4 regions of the Arthrobacter sp. UYNi723 genome follow, and region 1 is predicted to be linked to each of the others. Evidence: riboswitches for the same ligand, from Rfam matches in the RefSeq annotation. Region 1 holds a riboswitch; each other region holds the start of a gene.

What was found. Region 1 has a riboswitch for thiamine pyrophosphate ahead of thiC (phosphomethylpyrimidine synthase ThiC). Riboswitches for the same ligand answer to the same signal wherever they lie in the genome.
Region 2: another riboswitch for thiamine pyrophosphate. It lies ahead of thiO (glycine oxidase ThiO); the one in region 1 lies ahead of thiC (phosphomethylpyrimidine synthase ThiC).
Region 3: another riboswitch for thiamine pyrophosphate. It lies ahead of ACVWY0_RS05020 (ECF transporter S component); the one in region 1 lies ahead of thiC (phosphomethylpyrimidine synthase ThiC).
Region 4: another riboswitch for thiamine pyrophosphate. It lies ahead of thiD (bifunctional hydroxymethylpyrimidine kinase/phosphomethylpyrimidine kinase); the one in region 1 lies ahead of thiC (phosphomethylpyrimidine synthase ThiC).

What each region holds. Positions count from the first base shown of each region.
Region 1 covers NZ_JBSRZM010000001.1:374,631-381,864, forward strand. Annotated here, with positions in the region: gene ffh (signal recognition particle protein) at 1-594, shown strand, start outside; gene ACVWY0_RS01705 (alpha/beta hydrolase) at 697-1,431, shown strand; gene thiC (phosphomethylpyrimidine synthase ThiC) at 1,436-3,205, opposite strand; TPP riboswitch at 3,248-3,355, opposite strand; gene ACVWY0_RS01715 (VOC family protein) at 3,510-4,385, shown strand; gene ACVWY0_RS01720 (hypothetical protein) at 4,499-4,936, shown strand; gene rpsP (30S ribosomal protein S16) at 5,149-5,565, shown strand; gene ACVWY0_RS01730 (RNA-binding protein) at 5,567-5,809, shown strand; gene rimM (ribosome maturation factor RimM) at 5,922-6,467, shown strand; gene trmD (tRNA (guanosine(37)-N1)-methyltransferase TrmD) at 6,468-7,234, shown strand, end outside.
Region 2 covers NZ_JBSRZM010000001.1:43,380-50,613, reverse strand. Annotated here, with positions in the region: gene ACVWY0_RS00265 (TetR/AcrR family transcriptional regulator) at 1-239, shown strand, start outside; gene ACVWY0_RS00260 (DUF3107 domain-containing protein) at 290-514, shown strand; gene ACVWY0_RS00255 (hypothetical protein) at 569-871, shown strand; gene ACVWY0_RS00250 (4a-hydroxytetrahydrobiopterin dehydratase) at 931-1,257, opposite strand; gene ACVWY0_RS00245 (thiazole synthase) at 1,327-2,142, opposite strand; gene thiS (sulfur carrier protein ThiS) at 2,147-2,383, opposite strand; gene thiO (glycine oxidase ThiO) at 2,380-3,723, opposite strand; TPP riboswitch at 3,714-3,834, opposite strand; gene thiE (thiamine phosphate synthase) at 3,862-4,638, shown strand; gene ACVWY0_RS00225 (RNB domain-containing ribonuclease) at 4,703-6,208, shown strand; gene ACVWY0_RS00220 (DEAD/DEAH box helicase) at 6,500-7,234, shown strand, end outside.
Region 3 covers NZ_JBSRZM010000004.1:167,075-174,308, reverse strand. Annotated here, with positions in the region: gene ACVWY0_RS05055 (Na(+)/H(+) antiporter subunit C) at 1-79, shown strand, start outside; gene ACVWY0_RS05050 (Na+/H+ antiporter subunit D) at 76-1,683, shown strand; gene ACVWY0_RS05045 (Na+/H+ antiporter subunit E) at 1,680-2,225, shown strand; gene ACVWY0_RS05040 (MrpF/PhaF family protein) at 2,222-2,500, shown strand; gene mnhG (monovalent cation/H(+) antiporter subunit G) at 2,490-2,912, shown strand; gene ACVWY0_RS05030 (DUF4235 domain-containing protein) at 3,023-3,286, opposite strand; gene ACVWY0_RS05025 (heme-degrading domain-containing protein) at 3,327-3,869, opposite strand; TPP riboswitch at 3,926-4,067, shown strand; gene ACVWY0_RS05020 (ECF transporter S component) at 4,132-4,782, shown strand; gene ACVWY0_RS05015 (ABC transporter ATP-binding protein) at 4,782-6,398, shown strand; gene ACVWY0_RS05010 (energy-coupling factor transporter transmembrane component T family protein) at 6,395-7,189, shown strand.
Region 4 covers NZ_JBSRZM010000011.1:97,796-105,029, reverse strand. Annotated here, with positions in the region: gene ACVWY0_RS10800 (vitamin K epoxide reductase family protein) at 1-84, opposite strand, end outside; gene ACVWY0_RS10795 (Rne/Rng family ribonuclease) at 539-3,823, shown strand; TPP riboswitch at 3,925-4,022, shown strand; gene thiD (bifunctional hydroxymethylpyrimidine kinase/phosphomethylpyrimidine kinase) at 4,005-5,603, shown strand; gene rplU (50S ribosomal protein L21) at 5,876-6,184, shown strand; gene rpmA (50S ribosomal protein L27) at 6,246-6,509, shown strand; gene obgE (GTPase ObgE) at 6,627-7,234, shown strand, end outside.

The DNA.
Region 1 (7,234 bases):
AAATTCGCCGACCAGGAAGACTTCACCCTGGACGACTTCCTCTCCCAGATGCAGCAGATCCGCAACATGGGCTCCATGAAGAAGATGCTCATGATGATGCCCGGAGCGCAGAACATCCGCGAGCAGCTGGAGAACTTTGACGAGCGCGAGATCGACCGGGTCGAAGCGATCGTCCGTTCCATGACGCCGCACGAACGCGTCGCCCCGAAGATCATCAACGGCTCCCGCCGGGCACGCATCGCCAGAGGTTCAGGCGTGCATGTCTCCGAGGTCAACGGCCTGCTGGAGCGCTTCGGCCAGGCCCAGAAGATGATGAAGAAGATGGCCCAGGGCGGCGGTATGCCGGGAATGCCAGGGATGCCCGGCATGGGCGGCCCCGGCGGTGCGCGGAAGGGCGGCAAGAACGCCCCGAAGAAGAAGGCCCGCTCAGGCAACCCTGCCAAGGCTGCCCAGGAGCTCAAGGATGCCGAGGCCCGGCGGGCCGGCGCGGCGAAGGCTCTCCCCACGGGGGCAGCGTTCGGCCAACAGGGCGGCGACTTCGACCCTTCGCAGTTGAACCTGCCCAAGGGATTCGACAAGTTCCTCGGCAAGTAACCACCCTCCCGACTGGGTAGCAGCAGGTGTCTTTTTGAGCACTCATAACGACATTGACTGCTACCCAATTGGGATGTCTGCACCGTGGAATAGGGTTGGGTCATGTTCAAACAGCGCGTAGTGTTCGTGCACGGCGCCGGACCTTTCGGTGCGGCGGCGTGGCTGCGTCAGCACGGAATGGCGCTGACGTACGACGCCCTCTTCCTGCGACGGCACGGCTTTGATCCGGTGGCTGAACCCGTGGAGTCCTCGTTCGCTGAAGACACCGCCATCATCCTGCGCTCACTTGCGGATGACGGCCGCGGGGCCGCCGGGGGCCATGTCGTCGCCCACGCCGAGGGCGCCATTGCGGCCATGATGGCCGCCGTCGAACGCCCCGATCTGGTGTTTTCCCTCACGCTGGTTGAACCGGCATGTTTGTCCCTGACCGCCGAACTGCCGGCCACGTCTGCCTACATGGCCCTGATGCAACCGCTGTTCGACGTCCGGCACCAACTCAGCGATGAAGACTTCCAGCGGGAGTTCGTCCGGAGAATGTTCGCGGCGGACCTGCAGGAGCCCGCCACGCCGGAGGAAAAACGGTCGGCGCGCCGGCTCCGGTTGCAGGCGCCGTCGTGGGAGGCCCAACTCCATATTGTTCCGGGCGTCCCCACCATGGTCCTGACGGGTGGGTGGGAACCGCTCTATGAAGAGATCGCTGGATATCTGCAGGAAACCGGTGCCCTGCACCGCACTGCTGCGGGAGGACACCGGCCCCAGGACTCAGCCGAAGGTGACCGTGCCATCCGGTCCTTCATCGCCGACGTCGGCAGGTCACGCTCAGTTCAGGCTTCCTGAGCCGTCAGCTCCCGGCTGGGATCCGAAGCTCGGGGAGATAGACCTTCCCGCCGGCGGCCAGGAACTCCGCACTCTTTTCGCGCATCCCGCTGTAGGCTTCGGCGATGGCCGCCTGCGAATCGGCGGAACCGTATTCGTCCCTAATGTCCTGGCTGATCTTCATGGAGCAGAACTTCGGGCCGCACATGGAGCAGAAGTGGGCGGTTTTGGCCGGTTCGGCGGGCAGCGTCTCGTCATGGAAGGCCTCCGCCGTGACCGGGTCCAGGGACAGCGCGAACTGGTCGCGCCAGCGGAACTCGAACCGGGCCTTGGACAGGGCATCATCACGTTCATGGGCGCCGGGGTGGCCCTTGGCGAGGTCGGCTGCATGGGCGGCGATCTTGTAGGTGATCACGCCGGTCTTCACGTCGTCCTTGTTCGGGAGGCCAAGGTGTTCCTTGGGCGTGACGTAACAAAGCATGGCCGTGCCGTACCGGGCGATTTCGGTGGCGCCGATGGCGGACGTGATGTGGTCATAGCCCGGGGCGATGTCCGTGACCAGCGGCCCGAGTGTGTAGAACGGGGCGCCCTTGCAGAGTTCCTGCTGGCGTTCCACGTTCTCCCGCACCAGGTGGAACGGGACGTGCCCGGGACCTTCCACCATGACCTGCACATCGAATTCCCACGCCCGCTGGGTCAGTTCAGCCAGGGTGTCGAGCTCGGCGAACTGGGCCGCGTCGTTGGCGTCCGCCGTCGCTCCCGGGCGCAGTCCGTCGCCCAGGGAGAACGCGACGTCGTACTTGGCGAAGATCTCGCACAGGTCGTCGAAGTGCGTGTACAGGAAATTCTCCTGGTGGTGGGCCAGGCACCAGCCCGCCATGATCGCACCGCCCCGGGAGACGATGCCGGTGACGCGGTTGGCCGTCAGCGGCACGTAACGCAGCAGCACACCGGCGTGGATGGTCATGTAGTCCACGCCCTGCTCGCACTGCTCAATGACCGTGTCCCGGAAAATTTCCCAGGTCAGAGCATTGGCCTCGCCGTTGACCTTCTCCAGCGCCTGGTATATCGGCACTGTACCGATGGGCACGGGGGCGTTGCGGATGAGCCATTCGCGGGTGGTGTGGATGTCATCGCCGGTGGACAGGTCCATCACGGTGTCGGCGCCCCACTGGGTGGCCCACTGGAGTTTGTCCACTTCCTCGGCAATGGAGCTGGTCACCGCGGAGTTACCGATGTTCGCGTTAATCTTCACCAGGAAGGCCTTGCCGATGATCATCGGTTCGGATTCCGGGTGGTTGATGTTGTTGGGGATGATGGCCCGTCCGGCCGCCACTTCGCTGCGGACCAGTTCCACGTCGCAGTTCTCGCGGAGGGCAACGAACTGCATCTCGGGGGTGATGACACCCTGCCGCGCGTAGTGCATCTGGGTGACGGTCCGGCCGTCGACGGCGCGGCGGGGCACCGGCTGTGCACCCTTCCACTCTGCGGAGGCTGCGCCTCGGCGCACCGCCGACTTGCCGTCGTCGAGCAGGTTCCGTTCCCGTCCGCTGTAGGGCTCGGTATCGCCGCGGGCGGCGATCCACTCCGAGCGGAACGGGTTGAGGCCCACCACAGGATCGCTGCCCGGACCGGCCGTGCGGTAGGTCCGGAAAGGCCCGTTCGCCTCGCCGTTCGGCGACGGTTCCAGCGCGATCTCCGTCACGGGAACCCGGATCCCGGTGGCCTCATCGGTGATAAACGCCAGCGAGTGGGACTTCAGCGACTGGGTTTCAGGCTGGAGCGTTTGATCCACGTCGGTTTCATTTTGGACGGGGATCAGCTGTGTTTCTTGTGTATTCAATGAATACTCACTTCCTTCGCCGGCATTACCCGGACAGGTTCAACGGTCGCAGGCTGCGTCGGCCCGATCTCAGCCCGTGCAAGGGCTCCCGTGTGGTCAAGTCGAAGCTACCACAGGCCGAGGGTGGACTGGTGACAGCAATCACGGGAAAGCGGTCGCAATCAGTCTGCTCCGCCACTTGAATTAAATTGAAGCTTCAAGTAAATTAGAACCATAGCCGCTTTCATCCGAAGGCCAACGGACCGGGAGTTTTCAAATGACTGCAGAAGCCACCAGCCGGGATCTCCTTCCTGCCGACCTCTCCATGGGCACCGTAATGCTCAAGGTGGGCGACGTGAAGCTGATGACCGACTACTACCATCGTGCGCTCGGCCTGGAGGTCGTCGCAGAACAGGACGGCGGCGTCTATCTTGGCCGCCTTCAACGCCCGCTGGTGCATCTCGCGGCCGCCCCGTCCTTGAATCTGCCTGGCAGGGGAGAGGCCGGGCTGTTCCACACCGCACTGCTCTTTGGCGACCAGGCGTCGCTGGCGGCCACGGTAGCCACCGCCGCCCAGTACGAACCCCGGTCCTTCACGGGCAGCGCCGACCACCTCGTCAGCGAGGCCTTCTACTTCAATGACCCCGAAGGCAACGGCGTCGAGCTGTACTGGGACAGGCCCCGCGAAAACTGGTCCTGGAACGGGAAGGATGTAGTGATGGACAGCCTGGCACTGCCGCCGCAGCGCTACCTCGAGCAGCACCTGACCCAGGAATCCGTGGCCGGCCAGCGGGCCAGCGAAGCCGGCGTGGGCCACGTCCACCTCCAGGTGGGCGACGTCCAGTCAGCGCACGATTTCTACGTGGGCACGCTGGGCTTCGAAAAGACCGCCGGCTGGCACGGGCAGGCGCTGTTTGTCTCCGCGGGCCGGTATCACCACCACATGGCCATGAACGTCTGGAACAGCCGCGGAGCCGGTCCCCGCAAGGACACCCTGGGCCTCGGCGAAGTGCTCATCGAGGTCCCTTCCGGGGATGACGTCGGAGCGCTCGCCGACCGCCTGAAGGTCGCCGGTGTAGCCTCGCACCACACGGGCGCCGAGCTTCGCTTCGAGGACCCGTGGCGCAACAGTATCCGTGTCGCCGTCCGCTGAGTGCGGACGCCAAATGTGCGGCCTGCCTTGTACTAGGCTGATTCTGAACGGCCGGGGCGGCACTTGCTGCTGCCCTTCCAGGCCGCACCGTCGACGGAATGAGGGCTGTTCCCATGGGCTTCACTGAAATTTTTGTTTCCACTCACGATGCCGCGCTGAAGCGGGCGGACGTCCTGGATGCAGGCGGCTCCCCGGCGGGCCAGGCCCTGCGGATTCCCGGAATCAGCGATTTCGAAATCGAGCAGCTTGGCGATCTTGCCGGTGTTGCGGTGCACGCCGGTGGCGCGGACTACGAACTGGCCATGGTTGACGTGGCCAGTGATTCCCTCCTCGGGGTTCCGCCGGCCATGGTGCGTGCGCTGGCGGATCTGCTCAGCTACGAGACTGAAGGTGAAGGCAATGTCCTGGACGACGTCGCTGAAAAGTGGGCCGCCCAGGATGACATGCCGTTCGGCGTGGCCGAGGCCCGGACGTATGTCCAGCAGTTCGCTGAGCTGGCCAACTCCGTCGATGACGCCGCACGCACAGGGGTGTATGTCTGGTCGTCGTAGGCCGGCCGTGGCCCGCCGGGTCCGCGCGGCTGCCCCATCCCGACGTGTCAAGTCGAAATCCGGACGCTGATCTGGCACAATAAACAGGTACTCGATCTGCGTGGCCCCTCTCTCCGCGTCCGGATCCTGTCCTTCGAACCCTCAAGTATGGCCCGCCCCACGGGTGCAGAACGTCGGTTCACCCCTTTTCTGAAACAGGAGTGACCACAAAAGTGGCCGTAAAGATTCGCCTTAAGCGCTTTGGCAAGATGCGCGCACCGTACTACCGCATCGTCGTCATGGACGCACGCTCCAAGCGTGACGGCCGTGCCATCGAAGAGATCGGCAAGTACCACCCCACCGAAGAGCCCTCATACATCGAGGTGGACACGGACCGTGCCCAGTACTGGCTCGGCGTCGGCGCACAGCCGTCCGAACAGGTTGCCGCGATCCTGAAGATCACCGGTGACTGGCAGAAGTTCAAGGGCCTGCCGGGCCAGGAAGGCACCCTGAAGACCAAAGCTCCGAAGGCTGCCTTTGTTGCCCCGGAAAAGGGTTCCGTGATCATCCCGGAAGCCATCACCAAGAAGTCGAAGCAGTCTGACGCAGCCGAGGCCCCGGCCGAGGCAGAGACCACCGAGGCTGAGTAGATTGCTGGCAGAAGCGCTCGAACACCTCGTCCGGGGAATCGTTGATTCGCCGGAAGATGTCAAGGTCAGCTCGAAGAACAACCGCCGCGGGGACACCCTCGAGGTTCGTGTTCATCAGGATGACCTGGGACGGGTGATCGGCCGCCAGGGCCGCACAGCACGGGCATTGCGCACCGTTGTGGCGGCACTGGCAGACGGCGAGCCGGTCAGGGTCGACGTCGTCGACACCGACCGCCGCCGCTAAGCGCTCGGCAACATCAGTTTTTTGCTCCGGCCCTTCCACCAGCAACGGTGGAGGGGCCGGAGTGCTTTCACCACATCGCCCAATCCCGGCACGATCACAGACAGAGGAACAGATGCAGCTTCAGGTGGCACGAATCGGCAAACCGCATGGAATCCGCGGCGAAGTGACGGTCCAGGTGCTGACCGACGCTCCGGGGGACCGGTTTGTTCCCGGTACCGAGTTTGTGGTGGAGCCTGCATCGGCCGGCCCGCTCATTGTTGAGGGTGCGCGCTGGAACAAGGACATCCTGCTCCTCGCATTCGAAGGAATCGAGACCCGCAACCAGGCAGAGACCCTGCGCGGCGCCAAGCTTTTCATCGAAACCGAAGAGCTAAACGAGGACGACGACGAAGGCTGGTACGAGCACGAACTGGTAGGACTCGAAGCGCGCGTCGGGTCGCAGGTGGTCGGCAAGATCGCTGCCCTGCACACCTTGCCCGTCCAGGACCTGCTCGTGGTTGAAACGCCGGACGGCAAGGAAATCCTTGTCCCGTTTGTGCAGCAGATCGTTCCGGAGGTCAATGTGGCCGATGGCTTCGTCCTGCTGACGCCGCCGGACGGTCTCTTTGAGGTCAACGACGGCGAAGCCGGCCCCGGTGAAGCGGAGGAAAACGCGTAGATGAGAATCGACGTCGTCAGTATCTTCCCGGAGTACCTGGCGCCCCTGGAGCTCTCGCTCATTGGCAAGGCCCGCCAGGACGGCCTGTTGGACCTGCGCGTCCATAACCTGCGTGATTTCACCACCGACAAGCACCGCTCAGTGGACGACACCCCGTACGGCGGCGGCGCCGGCATGGTGATGAAGCCTGAGCCTTGGGCGCAGGCGTTGGCTGCCGTTGCCGCAGCTGCTGGCGCCGGAGCCGGTGAAGCCGCAGGGGGCGCCGAGGCCACGGCGGCCGAGCCCGTCAAACCGGTTTTGATTGTCCCGTCGCCGGCAGGGGAGCGCTTCAACCAGGCCCTGGCCCATGAGCTCGCAGAAGAGGACCAGCTGGTTTTTGCCTGCGGCCGCTATGAGGGCATCGATGAGCGTGTCATCGAGTGGGCGGAAGAGCACTTCACGGTGCGCCCCATGAGCCTTGGTGACTATGTGCTGAACGGCGGCGAAGTGGCCGTTTTGGCCATGGTCGAAGCCATCGGCAGGCTGCTGCCAGGCGTTGTGGGCAACCCTGATTCCCTGGTGGAGGAGTCGCATTCGGACGGGCTGCTGGAATACCCCGTGTATACCAAGCCCGCCAGCTGGCGGGACCGGGATGTCCCGGCAGTGCTGCTGAGCGGCAACCACGGGAAGATCGCGCAGTGGCGCCGCCACGAGCAGTTCCGGCGGACGGCGGAACGCCGTCCGGACCTGCTGGAAACGTTCGACGCCGGGAAGCTGCCACGTGCCGA
Region 2 (7,234 bases), 330 kb from region 1:
GTTCACGTCTCGAGACATTCAACAAGACCTTCGCGGACGCCGTGGCACGCGTGATTGCCGAAGACACCAAACTCCCCCCCCTGGAGGCGCAGCTTCTGGGACGCGGCCTGGCCGGAATGGCCCAGGTCAGCGCGCGTTACTGGCTGGAAACGGACGGCAACCTGGACCTCGATGTGGCCAGCGACCTCATTTACCGTTTAGCTTGGCGCGGAATCTCGCGCTTCCCCAAAGAGTCCTAGACTACAAATAAGAGAACCCAAGAAACTTTGATTGGCTGGGAGGCCCCCTTTTGGAAATTAAGATCGGCATTCAGAACATTGGCCGCGAAATCATCCTGGAATCAGCTCAGGACGCTGACACTGTAGCCACGGTCGTTGAAGAAGCCATCACCAAGGGCACCGAACTGCGCCTCAAGGACGACAAGGGACGCATCATCATCGTTCCCGGCAGCGCCCTGGGCTACGTGGAAATCGGCGCCGAAGAGGCCCGCAAGGTCGGTTTCGGCCAGTTCTAGCACGTCCGCGGCCAACCGCCCTGGCGGTTGGCCGCTGCTTTCCGAGGAGATCCCATGCTTTCACTGACCATCGTTGTCCTGGTCACAGCAGCCGCAGGCTTTATTGTCTGGGCCAATGACAAGCGCCACACCCGATACGGCACAGGGTTGCCCGCAGGGGTTGCCGTTGTGGTGGGTGCGGTCAGCTGGATCATCTTCATCGCGGCAGGCTTTGGCTACCAGCCGGGCCTGACCTGGATTCCGTGGATCCTGCCCATGGCACTCGGCACCGCCGCTGCGGTCGGGACAGTCATCTACCTGGGTCGGACCCGGGCAAGTCACGATACGCAGCGGCTGACTCAGGCGCTCAAGATGTAGCAAGGACGATGCCTTGAGTACCGGTGACCACCACCCAGCAGGGTGGTGGTCACCGTCATTTAACTCACCGGCTGGGCGGTGGCTCCGAGCCGTGCCGCAGCCGCACTCACTGCCGCTGCAGCAGCGGCATCCCGCTCAGTGACCTCGCCGCCGGCGTCGTGGGACGTGTAGCGGAGATGGACCTTGTTGTAGCGCCACTCAAGGTCCGGATGGTGGTTCTGCTGTTCCGCGAGGCGTCCGACGGCGGCAATCAGCTCCAGTGCGGCGGCCGCCGTCGGCGTTTTATAGACAGTGACCAGCCCGCCCAGCCGGTACCTCCAGTCGGGCAGCGCCTCGAGGACGGCGTCGATCCGCTCCCTGGTGAGTTTGTGTTCCTTGCCGGCCACAGCGGCCTCCTTGGCTCGTCCGGTGAGCCGCCCCGGCAGGCCGAGGGCGCCAGGCCTGGAGAAAACGGCCTAGAGAAACTCTGCCCGGCCTTCCATGGCCGATGACGCCAGGGCGTGCTCGCGGCGCGGAATCCTGCCGGCCGCTTTCGCCAGCCTACCGGCGATGACGGCGTGTTTGAAGGCCTCCCCCATAAGTGCCGGGTTCTGCGCACGCGTGACTGCCGTGGCCAGCAGCACAGCATCACAGCCAAGCTCCATGGCCAGGGCGGCGTCGGATGCCGTGCCGATGCCGGCGTCCAGCACCACGGGCACCGAGGCGCGCGAGACGATCAGTTCGATGTTGTGTGGATTCAGGATTCCCAGGCCGGTGCCGATGGGAGCTCCGAGCGGCATGACCGCGGTGGCACCCAGGTTTTCCAGCCGCAGGGCCAGGACCGGGTCATCGTTGGTGTAGGCGAACACTTTGAAGCCCCGGTTTACAAGCTGTTCCGTAGCATCCACGAGCTCCACCGCGTCCGGCAGCAGGGTCTGTTCGTCGGCGATGACTTCCAGCTTGAGCCAGTCGGTTTCCAGCGCTTCGCGGGCCAGTTCCGCCGTCATGACCGCGTCCCGGGCGGTGAAGCAGCCTGCGGTGTTGGGCAGGATCCGGATCCCGTGGTTCACCAGGAGCTGGAAAAGGGAACCAGATTCGGCCGGCGAATAGCGCCGCATGGCCACCGTGGTCAGTTCGGTTCCGGACGCCAGCAGGGCAGCGCCCAGCCCGTCGAGGCTGGGGGCTCCCCCGGTGCCCATGATGAGGCGGGAGCCGAGCTCGACGCCGTCGATGACCAGCCGGTCAGTGTCCTCGGGCCGGTTCTGTGTGCTGATGTTGCTGGTTACTGTCATGGTGTCAGCCTCCCTGGACTGCTGTGACCAGTTCGACGTCGTCACCTTCGGCGAGCGCCGTGACGAACCACTGGCTGCGGGGTACTACTTCGGAGTTATGGGCGACGGCGACGCCGAGTTTCTGCCCGTCTGTCGCCTGGCCGTTGGCCGCGAGGGGACGGCCAGTGATCTGGCTGATGAGGGTGGTGATGGACGCGTCGTCCGCCACGGAATGGCGCGAGCCGTTGAGGGTGATGTTCATGCTGATTCCTTCTGTGTGTCGAGGTCCTTCGTGCTGCTGATGTCCTTACGCGGCGACTGTGTACCGGCTACGTGGTGCTTTCCTGAAAAGCGGGCCGGGCTGAGGGCCCCCCATCGGGGGTCCGACCGGCCGTCCAGCAGGTCCCGGCAGATGGCCGCCGCCGCCGGAGCAAGCAGCACTCCGTGGCGGAAAAATCCGGTGGCAACAATCAAACCGGCAATGTTCGCTGTGATCCCCGTCCTTGGTGCGGAAGCCCGTACGCGGCCGAGGAGAGGGGCGTTGTCCGGGGTCGCCGGCCTTGCCCGTGCCGTGCATTCCAGGAGTTCCAGCTCCGAGACGGCCGGCACCAGGACCTGGGCGTCACGCAGCAACTGGTACACGCCGCCGGCCGAGACAGCAGCGTCGCCCGTCCCGGCGAGCGCATCTTCTCGCTGCGTTGCCCCGATCACCACCGTGCCGTCCTGCCGGGGAACGATGTAGACCGGCACGCCATGGACCATTCCACGGACCGTCGAGGTGAGGAGCGGACGCAGGTGCCCCGGAACAGCAAGGCGCAGGATGTCACCGTAGACGGGCCGCAGGGGCAGGTGCAGTCCAACCGGGAGGCCATCCAGCGACCCCGCCTGCAATCCGTTGGCCACGATGGTCTCCCCGGCCCGGACACTTCCGCCGTGGGCGAGCCTCACCCCAGTGACGCGGCCGTCCTCCCAAAGAAGGGAAGCAGCCCGTTGGTCAACGGCGAATCCCCCGCGGGCACCTGCCACGGCCGTTCCTGCTCCCGGTTCGTGGACGGCCAGGACTTCCTGGAGGCACGCCACCAGTTTCCGTGGATCCACCTGGTGGTCGGCGGGGATGTCCAGGGCGCAGGATATGGCCGGGCTAAGCAGGGATTCCCTCGTCCTGGCCTCACGGACAGTCAGGGGTTCCACCACCAGGCCGCTGGCCTGCTGCACGGCCCGGAGGTCCATCAGCGCGCGGCGGTCCGCAGCGTCCGCACCGATGGCGAGCGTCGGCGTCGTCAGATATCCGGTATCGCCAGCCCCGGCCAGGGCGAGGTCCGCCGCAAAGGCAGGCCACAGGCCGGAGGATGCCAGCATCAGCTCAAGGAGGTCTTCCTCCTGGTAGTGCAGTTCGCTCACAGGGGCCAGCATGCCGGCGGCTGCCCAGCTGGCGCCGTTCCCGGGCGCGTCATCGATCAGCACGACGGAACGGCCGGATCGCCGGGCCTCCCAGGCTATGGCGTGGCCGATGACTCCGCCGCCGATGACGGCCACGTCGGCGTGCAGGACGGCCGGGCTGGCTGATGCGGTCTCGGGTGGGCTGCTTATTGCGGGGGGCATATGTTCCTTCCCTACGCCGGTACTAGCCGGATCAGGTCAAGCGGTCGGCTCTGACGCCCTCTCAGCCCGGCCGCTTTGTGACGGCTGCAACGGGCTCCCGCAGTACCCGCCCAGTTTAGGGGACTTAGGCTGGTTTCCATGAACGCGCAATCCTTCGCCGCTGCAGGCACGCCCTCCGCCCCCTCCGCCGCTCCCGAATCCTTGACCGGAACAGACCCCGCCGGCGGCATAAACACCGGCCTCCCGCACAGCGCCAGGCTGTACCTGTGCACCGACGCGCGCCGGGACCGCGGGGACTTTGGCGAGTTTGTGGACGCGGCGTTTGCCGGCGGCGTGGACATCATCCAGCTCCGGGACAAGGCGATCGAGGCGGCGGAGGAGCTGGAGCTGCTGGCCGTGCTTCAGGCCGCGGCCGAACGCCACGGAAAGCTGTGGTCCGTCAACGACCGTGCCGATATCGCGCTACTGTCCGGCGCCCCCGTCTTCCACATCGGGCAGAAAGACCTGCCGGTCGCTTCCGCCCGCACGCTCCTCGGCCCACCCGCAGCGATCGGCCTTTCCACGCACACCGCCGAGCAGATCGAAGGCGCCATCCGGCTGTCCGGTGGGCTGCCTGCCGAACACGGCCTGGACTACTTCTGCGTAGGACCGGTCTGGGCCACGCCCACCAAACCCGGCCGGGCCGCCGTCGGCCTTGACCTGGTGCGGTACGCGGCCGAAGCAGTCCGCGCTGCCGGTGGCACCCAGGCCACGCTGCCCTGGTTTGCCATCGGAGGCATCGACCTCGGCAACGTGGAGCAGGTGGTGGAGGCCGGCGCCGGCAGGATTGTTGTGGTGCGTGCCATCACCGAAGCCGCGGACCCTTCAGCGGCGGCCGCGGCACTCCTGGCGGCCCTGGACGCGGGCGCGTCCTGACAATCCCCCGCGTGGCGAACGGCCGGCGTGCACGATCCGTGGAAATCGGGCTAACCTGACTTTCGTGTCACATCATAGGTTGGCCCCCAAAGTCCACGAGCAGACCAACGACCTCGCGGCGGCGCTGAGCGCCCTGCGCACCGAGCTGGAACTGCCGGGGCCCTACCCGGCGGAGGCGGTCCGGGACGCGGAAGCGGCAGTGGCCGCACACGAGTTGCCGGGCGCTGACCTGACGGACGTGGACTTCCTCACCATCGATCCGGCGTCGTCCACTGACCTGGACCAGGCGCTGTTCATCGAGCGCGCGGGTACTGGCTACCGGGTGCTCTACGCCATCGCTGACGTGCCGTCCTTTGTCCGCCCCGGCGGCGGACTGGACGCGGAGACCCGGCGCCGCGGCCAGACGTTCTACGCCCCTGACGGCCGTATCCCGCTGCACCCGGAAGTCATCAGCGAAGGTGCCGGCAGCCTCCTGGCCGGACAGCTGTGTTCCGCCTACGTGTGGGAGTTCGGGCTGGACGACGCCGCGCAGGTCTCCACTGTGAGCGTCCAGAGGGCCACCATCCGCAGCCGTGCCAAGCTGAGCTACAAGGGGGTCCAGGCCGAATTCGACGCCGGGACGGCCGGTCCTGTCCTGCAGCTCCTGAAGGAAGTGGGGCTCAAGCGCGTTGAACTGGAGCGACAGCGCGGCGGCGCCAGCCTGAACATGCCGGAGCAGGAAATCGTGCAACTGCCCGACGGCGGCTACCGGATTGCCGCTGCACCGCAGCTGCCGGTGGAGGACTGGAACGCCCAGATCTCCCTGATGACGGGGATGGCGGCGGCAAACCTGATGTTGGCGGGAAAAGTGGGCATCCTGCGGACCATGCCCGCGCCGGATGAGCGCTCCCTGCGTCACTTCCGCCTCCAGACCGAGGCCTTGGGCAAGCCGTGGGACGGCAAGATCAGCTACGGCGAATACCTCCGCAGCCTTGATCCGACAGAGCCCCGGCAACTGGCCATCCTGCACTCCGCCGGTATGCTGTTCCGCGGCGCCAGCTACACGGCGTTCGACGGCACAGTCCCGGAAGACGCCATCCAGTCCGCCATCGGCGCCGCCTATGCCCACACCACAGCACCACTCCGACGCCTTATCGACCGCTTTGTCCTGGTGATCTGCGAAGCCCTGAGCAACGGCAAGCCAGTACCGGACTGGGCGCGGGAAGCCCTGCCGTCCCTGCCGGAGATCATGGCCGGATCCGACCAGCTGGCATCGCGGATGGAACGCATGGCGCTGGACACTGTGGAGGCCGCGCTCCTGGTCAACCATGTGGGCCAGGAATTCGATGCGATCGTGATCTCCGGCTCCAAGCCGCAGAAGGACAACGGCAACGGCAACGGGAAAAACGGCAACGGCACCAAGAACGGTGCCGCAAAAAACGGGAATGGCCCCTCGGGGATCATCCAGATCGCCAAACCCGCCGTGACGGCCCGGTGCGGCGGCGACCTGGAATCCGGCACCAAGGTGCGGGTCCGCCTGATCTCCTCCGATATCGCCGCCCGCGAGGTCCACTTTGAGTTGCTGGCCTGAATGATTTCCGCGCTGCCTGATCGGCCCAAAGCCGGGATTCAGGGTCCGTGCGGCTAGACTGAAGAAGTAGATATGGATGCCCGGTCGTTGATTTCCTTGATTTGAATTCAACAAGCCCGCCCCTACGCGATCTTGAGATGCACCCGTTGGTCACCAGTGCCAGCATTTTGATAGCCCGCGATCGGCTTCCACTGGATTTGCTTGCGCGCCAGAGCGTGCTCCGGAACGGCCACGTTGGCCGGCCCGTTGAGCAGGCAGCGCCAATGCCCAAATGAATAAGGAAACTCCCCTGTGAGTGAATTGCATACCCACCAGATCCTGACTGACGACTCCGGCATCGAGACGATCGAACCCGAAGAAACCATCATCTCGGACGAGAAGCCGCACGAGATCGAGGAGAAATCCTTCGCTGACTACAACGTCCGCGCCGACATCGTAGAGTCCCTCGCCGACGCCGGGATCACCCACCCCTTCCCCATCCAGGCCATGACCCTGCCGGTGGCGCTTTCGGGCCACGACATCATCGGGCAGGCCAAGACCGGCACCGGCAAAACCCTCGGCTTCGGCATTCCCGCGCTGCAGCGCGTGGTGGGTCCGGACGACGCCGGCTACGACAAGCTCGCCGTTCCGGGTGCACCTCAAGCCCTGGTCATCGTGCCGACGCGCGAGCTGGCCGTCCAGGTGGCCAATGATCTCCAGAACGCATCCCGCAAGCGGAACGCCCGCATCACCACCATCTACGGCGGCCGTGCCTACGAGCCCCAGGTGGAAGCCCTGCAGAACGGCGTCGAGGTGGTCGTCGGAACCCCCGGCCGCCTCATCGACCTCTACAAGCAGAAGCACCTCGTCCTCAAGAACGTCAAGATGGTCATCCTTGACGAGGCCGACGAAATGCTGGACCTCGGCTTCCTGCCGGACGTGGAAACCCTCATCGCCGGTACCCCTGCAGTCCGCCAGACCCTGCTGTTCTCCGCCACGATGCCGGGCCCTGTCATCGCCATGGCCCGCCGCTACATGACGCAGCCC
Region 3 (7,234 bases), on a different contig from region 1:
TCCTGCCGCGGATGCCGCCGCTGAAGAGCAACCCGGCTCGCGGAACGTAACCCCTGGTCCCGAAGGAGGTGTGAAGTGAACATCGCAAGCTTTGCCCCGCTCGCCGTCGTACTTCCCATCCTCGGTGCCGCCCTGGCCTTCCTGCTGATCCGGCACTCCAGCGCCCAGCGCGCAGTGAGCATCGCCGTGCTGTCCCTGACGCTCCTGCTGGAGTGCCTGCTGCTGGCCTCCGTGTGGGACGGCGGAACCGCCGCCGTGAACATCGGTGGCTGGCTGCCGCCGTGGGGCATCACGATGGTGGTGGACCAGTTCTCGTCCCTCATGCTCGTGGTGTCCTCCGCTATCAGCCTCGCGGTGCTGGTCTACGCCACCGGGCAGGGCATGGCCGACGGCGACCAGGACGCACCGGTGTCGATCTTCCACCCCACCTACCTGATCCTGGTGGCCGGCGTGTCCAACGCGTTCCTGTCCGGGGACCTGTTCAACCTGTACGTCGGCTTCGAGATCCTGCTTACGGCAAGCTACGTACTGATGACACTTGGCGGAACCGGCCCCCGCATCCGCGCTGGCGTCACCTACGTGGTGGTTTCCGTGGTGTCTTCGGTGCTGTTCCTGATCTCCATCGCCATGGTCTACGGCGCCACCGGAACCGTGAACATGGCCGACCTCGCCATCAAGCTCGCGGACCTGGACGAGGGAACCCAGACCCTGCTGCACGTGATGCTGCTGGTGGCCTTCGGCATCAAGGCGGCCGTGTTCCCGCTCTCGTTCTGGCTGCCCGACTCCTACCCCACGGCGCCGGCGCCGGTCACTGCCGTGTTCGCCGGACTGCTGACCAAAGTCGGCGTGTACGCAATGGTGCGCACTGAAACCCTGCTCTTCCCCGGGGACAGCCTGAACACTCCGCTGATGGTGGCGGCGCTGCTGACCATGGTGGTGGGAATCCTTGGCGCCCTGGCCCAGAGCGACATCAAACGTCTGTTGTCCTTCACCCTGGTGAGCCACATCGGCTACATGGTGTTCGGCCTGGCCATGTCCTCGGTGGCCGGGCTGGGCGCCGCCGTGTTCTACGTGGCCCACCACATCACCATCCAGACGAGCCTCTTCCTGGTCACGGGCCTGATCGAACGCCGCGGCGGCAGCTCCTCCGTGGACCGGCTGGCAGGTCTGGCCAAGCTGTCACCCATCCTGGCCCTGCTCTTCTTTATCCCCGCCATGAACTTGGCCGGAATCCCGCCGTTCTCCGGGTTCCTGGGCAAGGTGGGGCTCATCCAGGCGGGCATCGAACTGGGCACGCCCCTGGCCTACACCCTGGTGATCGGCGGCGTGGTCACCAGCCTCCTGACTTTGCTGGCCGTTGCGAGGGTCTGGAACCGCGCGTTCTGGCGCAAGCCCTCGGACGCTGAGCACCCGGACCCGGTCCTGCTGGCCGAGCTTAAGGACTCTGATACCGGCAGCCGGGCCGGCCGCAAGAACGTCACGCTGCTGCCCCGAACCATGGTGGGCTCAACCTTGGGCCTGGTGATCCTGGGCGTGTCACTCACGGTCTTCGCGGGCCCGCTGTTCACCGTCTCGGACCAGGCCGCCCACGAAATGCTGGACAGGTCCGCCTACATCCAGGCCGTACTGGGCGAGGACACGCAAGTTCCCCCGCTGGCCCTGAAAGACGGAGGGGGCAAATGAGCCGCCGCCGGATTTCCCTGCGCCAGGAACTGCCCCTGCTGGTATGGCTGGTGATTGTCTGGGCTGCCCTGTGGCAGGACTTCAGCCCCGGCAACCTGCTCTTCGGCGCGTTGCTGGCCGTGCTCGTGGCCCGGATGTTCTACCTGCCGCCGGTGGAACTCAGCGGCCGCTTCAACATTCTGCACGCCGTGCCATTTGCCCTGCGTTTCCTGGGCAGGGTGGCGGCTGCCAGCATCGAGGTCATGTATCTGGCGGCTGTCCGCGGCCCGAAGGTGATCAACGCCGTCGTCGCAGTCCCGTTGCGAAGCCATCAGGACCTGATGGTCACCGCCACCGGGCACGTGATTTCGCTGATCCCGGGCTCCCTGGTGGTGGAAGTGGACCGGTCAACGTCCACCCTGTACCTCCACGCGCTCAACGTCAGCAGCCCGGATGAGGTGGAGAACCTGCGCAAGGAAGTCCGCTCCATCGAAGCGGGCCTGATCAGGATCATGGGCACCCGCGAAGAACTCGAAGCAATCCGGCAGGAGGCCGCAGCATGATGCAGACCGTCCTGGCTGTCACGGCAGTCATTCTTTCGCTGGCAGCGGCAGGCGCCATCATCAGGATCTCCCGCGGCCCGTCGCTGCTGGACAGGGTCCTGGCCTCCGACGTCCTGCTCGCGATCCTCGGCGCTGCCCTGTGCATCGATATGGCCGTCAACCGGCACCTGAACAACCTGATGCTGCTGGTGGCGCTGTCCGTGGCTGGCTTCATCGGTTCGGTGACCGTTGCGCGCTTCGTGGCCGACCGGCGGGAGCAAGCCAATGAGTCCTGAGGCCAGCGTGGTTGATAACGTCATCGATACTGTGTCGGCGGTGTTCCTGGTGGTGGGTGCCCTTATGTCGCTCGCCGCCGCCGTGGGCCTGCTCCGCTTCCCGGATCTGCTGAGCCGGATGCACGCGGCCACCAAGCCCCAGGTGCTGGGCCTGTTCCTGCTCCTGGCGGCCATCGGCCTGCAGCTGCGCACCTGGTGGGTGTGGCCGGTGCTGCTGGTGGCCTGGATTTTCCAGCTGCTGACCGTGCCGGTTTCCGCCCATATGGTGGGCCGCGCCGGTTACCGGACCAAACACCTGCACCGCGAGCTGCTCAGCTCCGATGAACTCGAAGCCGTGGTTCAGAAGGCGGCGCAGTCCGCCCGGGATGAGTCATCCCGGGATGACGAGTCCGATGGCGGCCGGCGGGACTGAGCGTCACGCGCAGCCCCCAGCGTCCCGTGTAGGTTTTTTGTCCAGATAATCGTATATCTCGGCCGGTTCGGGCCGATTATCTGGACGAAAACTCCGGGGTGGTGATGCGGCTAGACGATGTCCTGGGACTTGGCGAAGCGGGTGATGGCCCGCTGCGTGCCACGGTTGGCGAGCACCTGGATGATAGTGCTGACCGAGGCCGAAATGAGCGCGAACGTCAGCGCCGAGCGAAGGCTCGTGGGGGTGTCTTCATCCCTGCCGGTCGGGGGCTTCCGGCCGGTGGACTTTTCCCATACGGTATTGACCATCTTGGTGCCGACGAATCCGGCGCCGAGGCTGATTGCAGTGCCGAGCAGCTTGATGAACAGGTTCATTCGTTGAACTCCTTGTGAGCGGATCCGGGACTGCCTTAGCCTAACCCGGCCGCATCGACTCCAGAATCTCCCGCAAGGCCTCCACCACGAGATCATGGTCCTGCTGCTGGGGCAGGCCCGAGACCGTCACTGTGGCCACTGCACCCACGCCGGTGACGTAGACCGGGAAGCAGCCGCCATGCGGGGCGTAGGTGGACTCATCGAACCAGCCGTGGTCCTCGATCCGGCCGCCGTGCAGCCGGCCGCGGAGGCCCACCAACAACGACGGGATCTCATACCTGGCGGCGGTGCGCTGCTTCGCCCGGATCCAGCGCTCGTTGTCCGGGGTGGCGCCGTCCAGGGCCACGTGGAAAAGGACCTGGTCACCCTTGGTGATGTCGATCGCGATGGGCAGCTTTCGGCTCTTGCCCAACTCCACCAGGAGCAGCCCGAGGTTGAGGGAGTCGTCCTTGCTGAAATGCGGAAACTGCAGCTCGTTGATCTCGGCTTCGATCCGAGCAATCAGGGCCTCAAGCAGCCCCGCCGGCTGGGGCACCGTCGAATCGGGATTGAACGCAGTCACAGTCGGATTGTTGGCAGTCATGGCCCACAATCTACCCCGCCCGCGGTGTAAACTGGATCACGCCCATCAGGGCAGATTTATTACGACAGGGGAGCGCCGCCGTCGGACATCACTGGCATTGCCAGGGAACCGCAGGTGGGCGCTGAGAGTGCGGACAGCCGCAGACCCTCGAACCTGATCCGGTTAGTACCGGCGCAAGGGAGTCGAGTTCTCGAAGTGTCCGGAAACGGCGGCAGCGCCGCACGCCGGGGCACTTTCCCCTCCTGTTCCTCAGGAGGACCGAATGACAACTGCAGCATTCAAAAAGACCGGCAACACCTGGCGCGTTGTGGACATCGTGGTGGCGGCGCTCATCGCCATCACCGGCGGCGTGATCTTCTGGGCCTGGTCCCAGGGCGCCGGCATCGTCTCCGCCCCCATGAACGCCGTTTACCCCCCGCTGACCGGCCTGATCGCCGGCGGCTGGATGATCCCGGCAGTGCTGGGGATGCTCATCATCCGCAAACCCGGCGCGGCGCTCTTCTGCGAAGCGGTGGCCGCCACCGGCGAACTCATCATGGGCTCGCAGTACGGCGCCACGGTGCTGATCTCCGGACTCCTCCAGGGCCTGGGCGCCGAACTGGTGTTCTTCCTGCTGGTGTACGGCAACTTCCGGTTCAAGTCCTTCCTGCACCAGAAGTACAACCTCATCGCCGCACTGCTGGCCGGTGCCGGGGCGGGCCTGTTCTGCGGCCTCAATGACTCCTTCCTGCCGTGGGGCTGGAACATCGCCTACGAGCCCGGCGACAAGCTCGCGTACATCGTGTTCTGCACCATCTCCGGCGCGGTCATTGCGGGTGCGCTGTCCTGGATCGCCACCCGCGGCCTGGCCAAGACCGGCGTGCTGAGCTCGTTCGCGTCCCGGAAGGCAGCGTCGGAGCCCGTCTTCAACTGATGACCGCTTCCGACGCCGGCGCCTCCGCAGTGCGCCCCGCCGCGGTATCCGCCCGTGGCTGGGGCTGGCGGCATTCCGGACGTTCCGCGCCCGCCGTCCACGGGCTCGACCTCGACATCGCTCCCGGCGAGCGGGTGCTGCTGCTGGGCCCGTCGGGCGCGGGCAAGTCAACGCTGCTGCACGCGCTCGCGGGGGTGCTTGGGGATGAAGGGGACGACGCCGATGAGACCGGTTCGCTGCTGATCGACGGTGTGGTGCCTCGCGGGCAGCGCGGCCGCTCCGGCCTGATGCAGCAGGACCCCGAAACGCAGGTGGTCCTCTCCCGCTTGGGTGACGACGTCGCCTTCGGCGCCGAGAACCTCGCCGTGCCGCGGGACGAGATCTGGCGGCGCGTCCACGAGGCGCTCGACGACGTCGGGCTGCGAAGTGCCGGGGGCGGCGGTTTGAACGCCGACGGCGGCGCTGGTGCCGGCGGGCTCCCGCTGGACCACCCGACGTCGGCCCTGTCCGGCGGGCAGAAGCAGCGCCTGGCGCTGGCCGGGATCCTCGCAATGCGGCCCGGGCTGATCCTGCTGGATGAGCCCACCGCAAACCTCGATCCCGCCGGCGTGCTGGAAGTCCGCGACGCCGTGGGCCGCTGCCTGGACAAAACCGGAGCCACACTCGTTGTGGTGGAACACCGCGTGTCCGTCTGGAAGGACCTGGTGGACCGGATTGTGGTGCTCCAGCCGGGCTCGGTTGCGGGCTCCGCTGGAAGTTCCGCCGCCACGTCCGCAGTCCTGCTGGACGGGCCGCCGGACCAGGTGCTTGCGGAGGCACGGGACATGCTGATCGGCGCGGGCGTCTGGGTGCCGGGCTATGTTCCGGCAACCCGTCGCCGCGTGTCCGCAGGCTCCGGTGACCTGCTGCTGGCTGCCGAGGACCTGGCCGTCTCCCGCGAGCGTCCGAGGCGCCGCGGCTTCCGGACCATCCCGCCCGTGCCGGTGCAGCAGGGCATTACCGCCCAGGTCCGTTCCGGCCAGGCACTCACCGTCACGGGGCCCAACGGCGCCGGCAAGTCAACGTTTGCGCTGACGCTCGCCGGGCTTCTGGCGCCGGTGGCGGGGAAGGTGTCCGCCGCCGTCGAGCTTTCCGAGGGGGCCGGGATCGATCCCTTCAAATGGAAAGCCAACCAGCTGATTTCTCGCATCGGAACCGTGTTCCAGGAGCCCGAGCACCAGTTCGTCACCGGCCGCGTGCTGGACGAACTGATGTTCGGCCCGCGGCATCTGGGCCATGGCGAGGAGCGGGTTGATGAACTGCTGGAACGGCTGCGCCTGACGCACCTGGTGGACGCCAATCCGTACACACTGTCCGGCGGCGAAAAGCGGCGCCTCTCGGTGGCCACTGTCCTCGCGGCCCACCCTCGTGTGCTGGTCCTCGACGAGCCGACCTTCGGCCAGGATGCCAACACCTGGGCCGAGCTCGCATCGTTCCTCTCAGAATTGCTCGACGCCGGGACCTCCGTGGTTTCCGTGACCCACGACCAGGAATTCAGCGCCGTTCTGGGCGGGGCTGAACTGCGGCTTGGCCCGGCCTCGCGCGGCGGCGCCCGCCAGGAAGCAGGTGCGGCATGAGGGGTGCCCTGACCCTCCGCGACAACCACGCGCTGCTGACGCGCGCCAACCCGCTGGCCAAGTTCGCCGTCGTCTTCTTCATCACCCTGGTGCTGGCGCTCTCCATCGACTGGGTGTCTGCCACCACCGCGCTCGTGGCGGAACTGGCACTCTTTCCGCTGGCCGGCCTCACCCTTCGCCTGCTGTGGCAACGGGGCTGGCCGCTCATCATCGCGGCAGCCCTGGGCGGCTGGAGCACGGCGATCGTCGCGGCGGACAGCGGCGCTGTACTGCTCGACGTCGGGATCTGGTCCATCAGCGAAGGTTCCCTGCAGCTGGGAATCGGTTTTATGCTGCGCGGCCTCGCGATAGCCCTGCCGGCGATCCTGCTCATGACCTGCACAGATCCGACCGACCTCGCCGATGCACTGGCCCAGAAGGCCCGGCTGCCGCACCGTTTTGTCCTTGGCACGCTGGCCGCGATGCGGCTGGTAGGGCTCATGGCCGAGGAATGGCAGACCATCGGCATGGCGCGGCGGGCCCGCGGCGTGGGCTCGCAGGGCAGCCCGCTGCAACGGCTGCGGGCCACCCTCGGGCAGAGCTTCGGGCTCCTGGTCCAGGCCATCCGCCGCGCGTCCCGGCTGGCCATCACCATGGAAGCGCGCGGTTTCGGCACCGGGCAGCGGACGTGGGCGCGGGAATCCACGTATTCGCCGCTGGACGCCTGGGTTCTGGTGGGCGGCGCCCTGATCGCGGCGGCTGCTGTGGTTGCCGCGGCTGTAATGGGGACCTGGAACTTCGTCTGGCGCTAGTAAGGGCGGGCCATGCTTCCGGATTCTGGCTACGGCGCGCAGTGC
Region 4 (7,234 bases), on a different contig from region 1:
CACAGTCCCGGGCGTGGCGGGCAACGGCTCCGCGGCAGGGGCTGCAGCCGGCGTGTCGGTGCCGTGGGAGGAAATGCTGGGCATGGTGTGTGGCGTCCTTTGCTTCGGGTGCTCCTTGCCCCGATTGTAACGCCGGTGACTGGAAGAAGCACTCAGTCAGCGCCCTCACGTCCTGATCCGTTGCCCCTGGTTCCGCCGTCTTTCAGCCCGGGTGTGAGAGAATGAACATGGCTGGAGGCCGACCCACATTCGGACTCCGGTCCGGTGGCTTGTTTCAAGACCGCCAATGATGAGCAGGGCAGGCTTCGGATTCTCTGATCCGGCTTCCCGCAATTCCATTGGTCGGCACCTGGTTGTGGCGTGTAGAACAACGGGTTTCAGGACACAGCCGACGGCTCCCACGGGCTGCCGCACCCCTCTGCCGGTGCGAACCTGGGAGTATCCACTTGACTTCTGTCAACGCCTGCGGGTTTTGACAATATGTGCCCCAATGGGTGCCGGATGTGGCGGTACGTCAGGGGCAGGAGTGTTGCCACATATGGAAAACGAACAAGCACCAGCCGTTAATGATGAAGCCGTCGCCGAGGCTGCGGTAGCGCCCAAGAAGGTCACCCGGACGCGTCGGAAGGCAGTGCCGAAGGCCGCAGAGGCCGTACCGGTGAATGACGCCGCCGAAGCTGAGCCTGCGACGGATACCGCTCCGGAACCCAAGACGCCGGTTCGCCGGACCCGCGCACGTAAGACGGTGGTCGCCGCCGAACCCTTGCCGGCCTTCGCTGCTGAGGTTCTGGAGGCACCTGCCGCCGTTGTTACCGAGACCGTCGTAAAGCCCGCCGCCGCCGTCGAACCCGAGACCGAAACCGCAGCCCCTGAGGCTGCAGCGGAGACCAAGCCTGTCCGCCGCCGCCGCGTGGCCACGCGCAAAACTTCGGCCCCCGACGTAGCTCCCGCGGCCGTCGACCAAACGGCTCCGGAACAGGCAGCCACTGAAACTGCGGCAACGCCGGCCCCGGAAGCAGGGGAAGTCGCCGCTGCAGAGGCCGCCGCGCCCGCAGCAGCCGCCGTCGCCCCCGTCAACGCTGCCCCGGTCAACGCTGCCGCCGCGCCGGCTGAAGAACCGGCTGCTGCTGCTGAGACTGCCAGCCCGTTCAGTTCACTGTTCCTTGAGCCGGCGTCCACCACATCGGTGCTTTTCCAGGCCCCCGACCTCAGCACCGTGGTCCGCCCCGCGCCGGTTGCTGCCGTGGTTGAAGAGCCGGAAGAGGACGACGTCGAAGAAGGCGAAGCGGACGACGCCAACGGCCGCCGCAGGCGCCGCAGCCGTGGTCGCCGTGGTCGCAGCCGCACAGGCGAAAGTGATGCTGACGGTGATAGCGAAGGCGACGAAGGCGCAGCCGAAGAAACCGATGAGGCGTCCGCCGGGCAGGCCGATGAGGGCGTGACGTCCCGTCGTCGCCGTCGCCGCCGCCGTGGCGACCAGGATCTGGAACTGACCGGAGGAGAAGGCGACGACCCGCCCAACACGGTGACCCGCGTCCGCGCGCCGCGCGCCGCGACCGAAGCGCCGGTCAACAACCGCGTCACGTCCGTCAAGGGCTCCACCCGCCTCGAAGCCAAGAAGCAGCGCCGCCGCGAATCCCGCGACACCGGCCGCCGCCGCACCGTCATCACCGAGGCCGAGTTCCTGGCCCGCCGCGAATCAGTTGACCGGCAGATGATCGTCCGCCAGCGCGACGACAGAATCCAGATCGGCGTCCTCGAGGACGGCGTCCTGGCCGAGCACTTTGTCTCCAAGACCCAGCAGGACTCCCTGATCGGCAACGTCTACCTCGGCAAGGTGCAGAACGTCCTGCCGTCCATGGAAGCGGCGTTTGTTGACATCGGACGCGGCCGCAACGCCGTCCTGTATGCCGGTGAAGTGAACTGGGAAGCCGTTAACCTCGAAGGCAAGCAGCGCCGGATCGAAAACGCGCTCAAGTCCGGCGACACCGTCCTGGTCCAGGTCACCAAGGATCCCGTGGGCCACAAGGGTGCACGCCTGACCAGCCAGATCTCGCTGCCCGGCCGCTACCTGGTCTATGTGCCCGGCGGCTCCATGACCGGAATCTCCCGCAAACTGCCCGACGTCGAGCGCAACCGCCTCAAGCGCATCCTCAAGGACCGCCTCCCGGAGCACGCAGGCGTCATCGTCCGCACCGCTGCCGAGGGCGCCTCGGAAGAGGAGCTCACGCACGACATCAACCGGCTGCGCGCGCAGTGGGAGGGCATCGAAAGCCAGTCCACGTCCACCAAGATCCTCGCGCCGGAACTGCTCTACGGCGAACCTGACCTCACCATCAAGGTGGTCCGTGACGTCTTCAACGAGGACTTCTCCAAGCTGATCGTCTCCGGTGAAGAGGCCTGGGACACCATCGAGGCCTACGTCACCTACGTGGCCCCGGACCTCGTGGGCCGCCTGGAAAAGTGGACCAAGGACCAGGACATCTTCGCTGCGTGGCGGATCGATGAGCAGATCCACAAGGCCCTGGAACGCAAGGTCTTCCTGCCTTCGGGCGGCTCGCTGGTCATCGACCGCACCGAAGCCATGACCGTGGTGGACGTCAATACCGGCAAGTTCACCGGCAGCGGCGGCAACCTCGAGGAAACCGTCACCAAGAACAACCTCGAGGCAGCTGAAGAAGTGGTCCGGCAGCTCCGGCTCCGCGACATCGGCGGCATCATCGTCATCGACTTCATCGACATGGTCCTCGAATCCAACCGCGACCTGGTCCTCCGCCGCATGGTGGAATGCCTGGGCCGCGACCGGACCAAGCACCAGGTGGCCGAAGTGACCTCGCTGGGCCTCGTGCAGATGACGCGCAAGCGCATGGGCACCGGGCTCCTGGAAGTCTTCGGGGAGCAGTGTGAAACCTGTGCAGGCCGCGGAATTGTCACCCACGACGACCCCGTGGAACACCGCCGAGCCAACATCGTAGCCGCGGAGCACCACCTGCAGCGGGTTGACAGCCGCCCCGAAGCCCAGCGCACCGATAGCGTGCGGACTGACAGCCAGCGCCCGGACAGCCAGCCGGGTGGCCGCACTGACCGGAAGCGCCGCCGCGGACGGGGCGGCCAGCCGCTGGAAATGGCACCGGCAGCTCCGGTGCAGATCCACCCGGAACCCAGTGACGCCGAGCGCCATGCGAAGGCGGAGGCCACGCGGGCAGCGCTTGCGAACATTGCGGCCGCAGCCCACGCTGCGCACCTGCACGACGACGAGGTGGCTCACGCATCAGCTGCCGCGGGCCGGCAGCCTGCGGCTCCGGTGCCGGCTCCGGTTGGGCAGTCCGAAACAGACTCCAACGGCCGCCCGGCCGCAGTGCTGACATTCGGCGGCGAGCAGGTGGTGCTTCCGTTCGTTGCGCACCACGATGACCAGCCGCACGCACCTGCCCTGACACTGGACCGCCTCGCGGAGGCCTTCGCCCACCTTGGTGAGCCGGCTCCTGTAGCGGAAAGCACGCCGTCGGCAGTCCAAGCAACTGAAAGCCGGGCGGCCGAACCTGCCCGCCAGCAGCAGCCAGCCGCGGCGGAGAAGGATTACTCCGACCACACCGAGGAGCCCCGCGCCCGCCGTCCCCGGCGGAACCGGAGTGCCAGCCGTGCCCAGGGCGCAGCCAACGCCACGTCCGTAGAGCATCACGAAGCCGCTCCGGCGGCTGCCGCCGGACACACCCACGCCGCCAAGGCGCCGGAGCCCGTCAAGGCTCCTGTGGCTGACAAACCGGTTGCCGCCAACGCGCCCATCATCCTGGGCGTAGGAGTTCCGGCCTCGGAGCTCTGACCAAGCAGTAGGGCAAGCCAATACAACGGCGCCCGGACGTGCCTGTGAATCACAGGCTGCGTCCGGGCGTCCGGCGTTAAGTCGCGAGGAACGCTAGGCTGGTGACTGACACGGGGTGCCGCGCAGAGAGCCGGCTGAGATCCACACCCGTTGAACCTGTCCGGTTAGCACCGGCGAAGGGATGTCTCCTTTGGCTTCAACTTCTGTCCTTCCCCCTGCAACACCCGTGGCGGCTCTGCCGGAAACCACAGCAACCCGGGCTGAGGTCCGGCCCGCACCAGGCCGCTCTTCTGCGGTCCAGATGCTGCGTGACGTTCCGCGGGTGCTGTCCATTGCCGGATCGGACCCTTCAGGGGGCGCGGGCGTCCAGGCCGACCTCAAAAGCATTGCTGCCCTTGGCGGCTACGGCATGGCGGCCATCACCGCGCTGACGGTCCAAAACACCCAGGGGGTCCAGGCGGTTCACGTCCCGCCTGCGTCCTTCCTGGGCCAGCAGCTCGATGCCATCAGCGATGACATCACCATCGACGCGGTCAAGATCGGCATGCTGGGCGACGCTGCGGTGATAGGCGTGGTCCGCGACTGGCTGGAAATGGTGCGTCCCGCCGTCGTCGTTCTTGATCCGGTGATGGTGGCCACGAGCGGCGACCGGCTGCTGCAGGAGTCTGCCGAGGCGGCCCTGCGGGAGCTGCTCCCGCTCGCGGACCTGATCACCCCCAACCTGGCCGAACTGGCCATCCTGGTGGGGGAGCCGCAGGCGAGGGAATGGCACGACGCGCTCGGGCAGGGGCAGCGGTTGTCCGCCGCGACCGGTGCCACCGTCCTGGTCAAGGGCGGCCATCTCGACGGCGGTGCGTGCCCGGATGCCCTGGTCAACGCTGCCGGGCTCCTCGCCCAGGAGGTGGTGGAGGTAATGGGGGACAGGATCCCCACCCGCAACAGCCACGGCACCGGCTGCTCGCTGTCATCGGCCATGGCCACGGCTCACGCCCGGCTGGGGGACTGGGAAGCCGCATTACGGCAAGTGAAGCCCTGGCTGGTGGGCGCGCTGCAGGCCGCTGACCAACTTGAGGTGGGCGCGGGCAACGGCCCCATCAACCACTTCCACCACATGCAACAGGTTCCGGCAGCCGGCGAGTTCGCGCAGACGCTGCGCCGGGCGTCGGAGCCGGATCTTGCAGCCATCTACGGGCTGGATTTCATCCGCGACCTGGCGGCCGGCACATTGGCTGAGGAACAGTTCGCCTATTACCTCGCCCAGGACGCCATCTACCTCAACGGCTATTCGCGGGTCCTCGCCCGGGCCAGCGCGCTGGCGCCCACGGAAGCCGCCCAGCTGTTCTGGGCAAAGTCGGCCCAGCAATGCCTAGAGGTCGAGTCCGAACTACACCGCACGTGGCTAAGCACCAGGACTGTGGACTCAGTCCTTGGACCTGTCACCAAGTCCTATGTGGACCACCTGCTGGCGGCCTCGGCCTCCGGCAGCTACGCGGTCCTCGTGGCGGCTGTACTGCCGTGCTTCTGGTTGTATGCCGAAGTGGGACAGACCCTCCACGCGGAGTTCGTGGCTGCGGGTGCACCGGCAGTACATCCTTATGCCGACTGGCTTCGGGCCTATGCTGACGAGGACTTCGCCCAGGCCACCCGCGAGGCGATCGCCTTGGCTGACGACGCCGGCCGGAGTGCATCCGCGGATGAACGGGCGGCAATGCTCGTGGCTTTCAGGCAGTCGTGCCGGTTCGAGGTGGAATTCTTCGACGCGCCGCGAATTCATTCCTGACAGGCTACGGCCCGTGCGGCCTGTACGATAGTCAGGCACGGTTTTGGATTGTCAGTGCAGTACCTGCTTGTGGGTCCTATCACAGACAACCTGCCGTAACCAGCCTCATTTGCGGCCGAAGGCAAAATTAGCGTATTCTAGATCTTCGGTGCTTACGCCAACACTTGGGTTACGACCCCACGGCGTTGAGGCACAGCGAGAACCCAGCCAATTATGGAACAGGGTTCAGCACGCAAATTTAGTAATAAACGTCGAGAGAAGTGAGTTCCCAAGTGGTGTACGCGATTGTCCGCGCAGGCGGCCGCCAAGAGAAGGTTTCCGTTGGAGACTTCGTTACCCTGAACCGCGTCCCCGGTGGAGCCGGCAGCACCTTTGAGTTGCCCGCACTGCTCCTGGTAGACGGTGACAAAGTCACCTCTGCTGCTGCGGACCTGGCCAAGGTAACGGTTACGGCTGAGATCCTCGAAGACCTCCGTGGTCCGAAGATCGTCATCCAGAAGTTCAAGAACAAGACCGGTTACAAGAAGCGCCAGGGTCACCGTCAGGAATTGACCAAGGTCAAGATCACGGGTATCAAGTAACTCTTCGTTACTGTTCAGGTTCTTCAGCAGATTCCCCAGAATTTAAAGGCAGGCATTTCAAATGGCACATAAAAAAGGCGCGAGTTCCACTCGCAACGGTCGTGACTCCAACGCCCAGTACCTCGGCGTCAAGCGCTTCGGCGGCCAGGTAGTTTCCGCAGGCGAGATCATCGTCCGCCAGCGTGGCACCCACTTCCACCCGGGCGCCGGCGTTGGACGTGGCGGCGACGACACACTGTTCGCACTGGCTCCGGGAGCCGTCCAGTTCGGCACCCGCCGCGGTCGCCGCGTTGTCAACATCGTTGCTGCTGCAGCTGCAGAGTAACAAATAGTTCTGAAGCGGTGGAGCGGGCCATTTTGGTCCGCTCCACTGTTCTTTTAACCGCATTACAATCGTCTTGGCGCCCTTGGGCGTCCAGGAAACAGCACTGAGGAGATCCACGTGGCGAGCTTTGTAGACCGGGTAGTACTGCACGTATCCGGCGGTACCGGCGGCCACGGCTGTGTCTCTGTCCACCGGGAGAAGTTCATCCCACTGGGCGGACCCGACGGCGGTAACGGCGGCGACGGCGGCAACGTAATCCTGCGCGTTGACCACCAGACCACTACCCTGCTCGACTACCACCACTCCCCGCACCGCCACGCCACCAACGGCGGGTCCGGCATGGGCGACTGGCGCGGCGGCAAGAGCGGCGAGACCCTCATCCTGCCCGTGCCCGACGGCACCGTGGTCAAATCCAAGGACGGCACCGTCCTGGCAGACCTGGTCGGCGAAGGCGCAGAATACGTGGCGGCCGCAGGCGGCCAGGGCGGCCTGGGTAACGCATCGCTGTCCTCGCAGAAGCGCCGTGCCCCGGGCTTCGCCCTGCTGGGCATCGAGGGTGACGCCCGTGACATTGTGCTGGAACTGAAGTCCATCGCCGACATCGCGCTGGTGGGTTTCCCCTCTGCCGGCAAATCCAGCCTGATCGCGGCCATGTCCGCCGCGCGGCCCAAGATCGCCGACTACCCCTTCACCACGCTGATCCCGAACCTGGGTGTTGTCCAGTC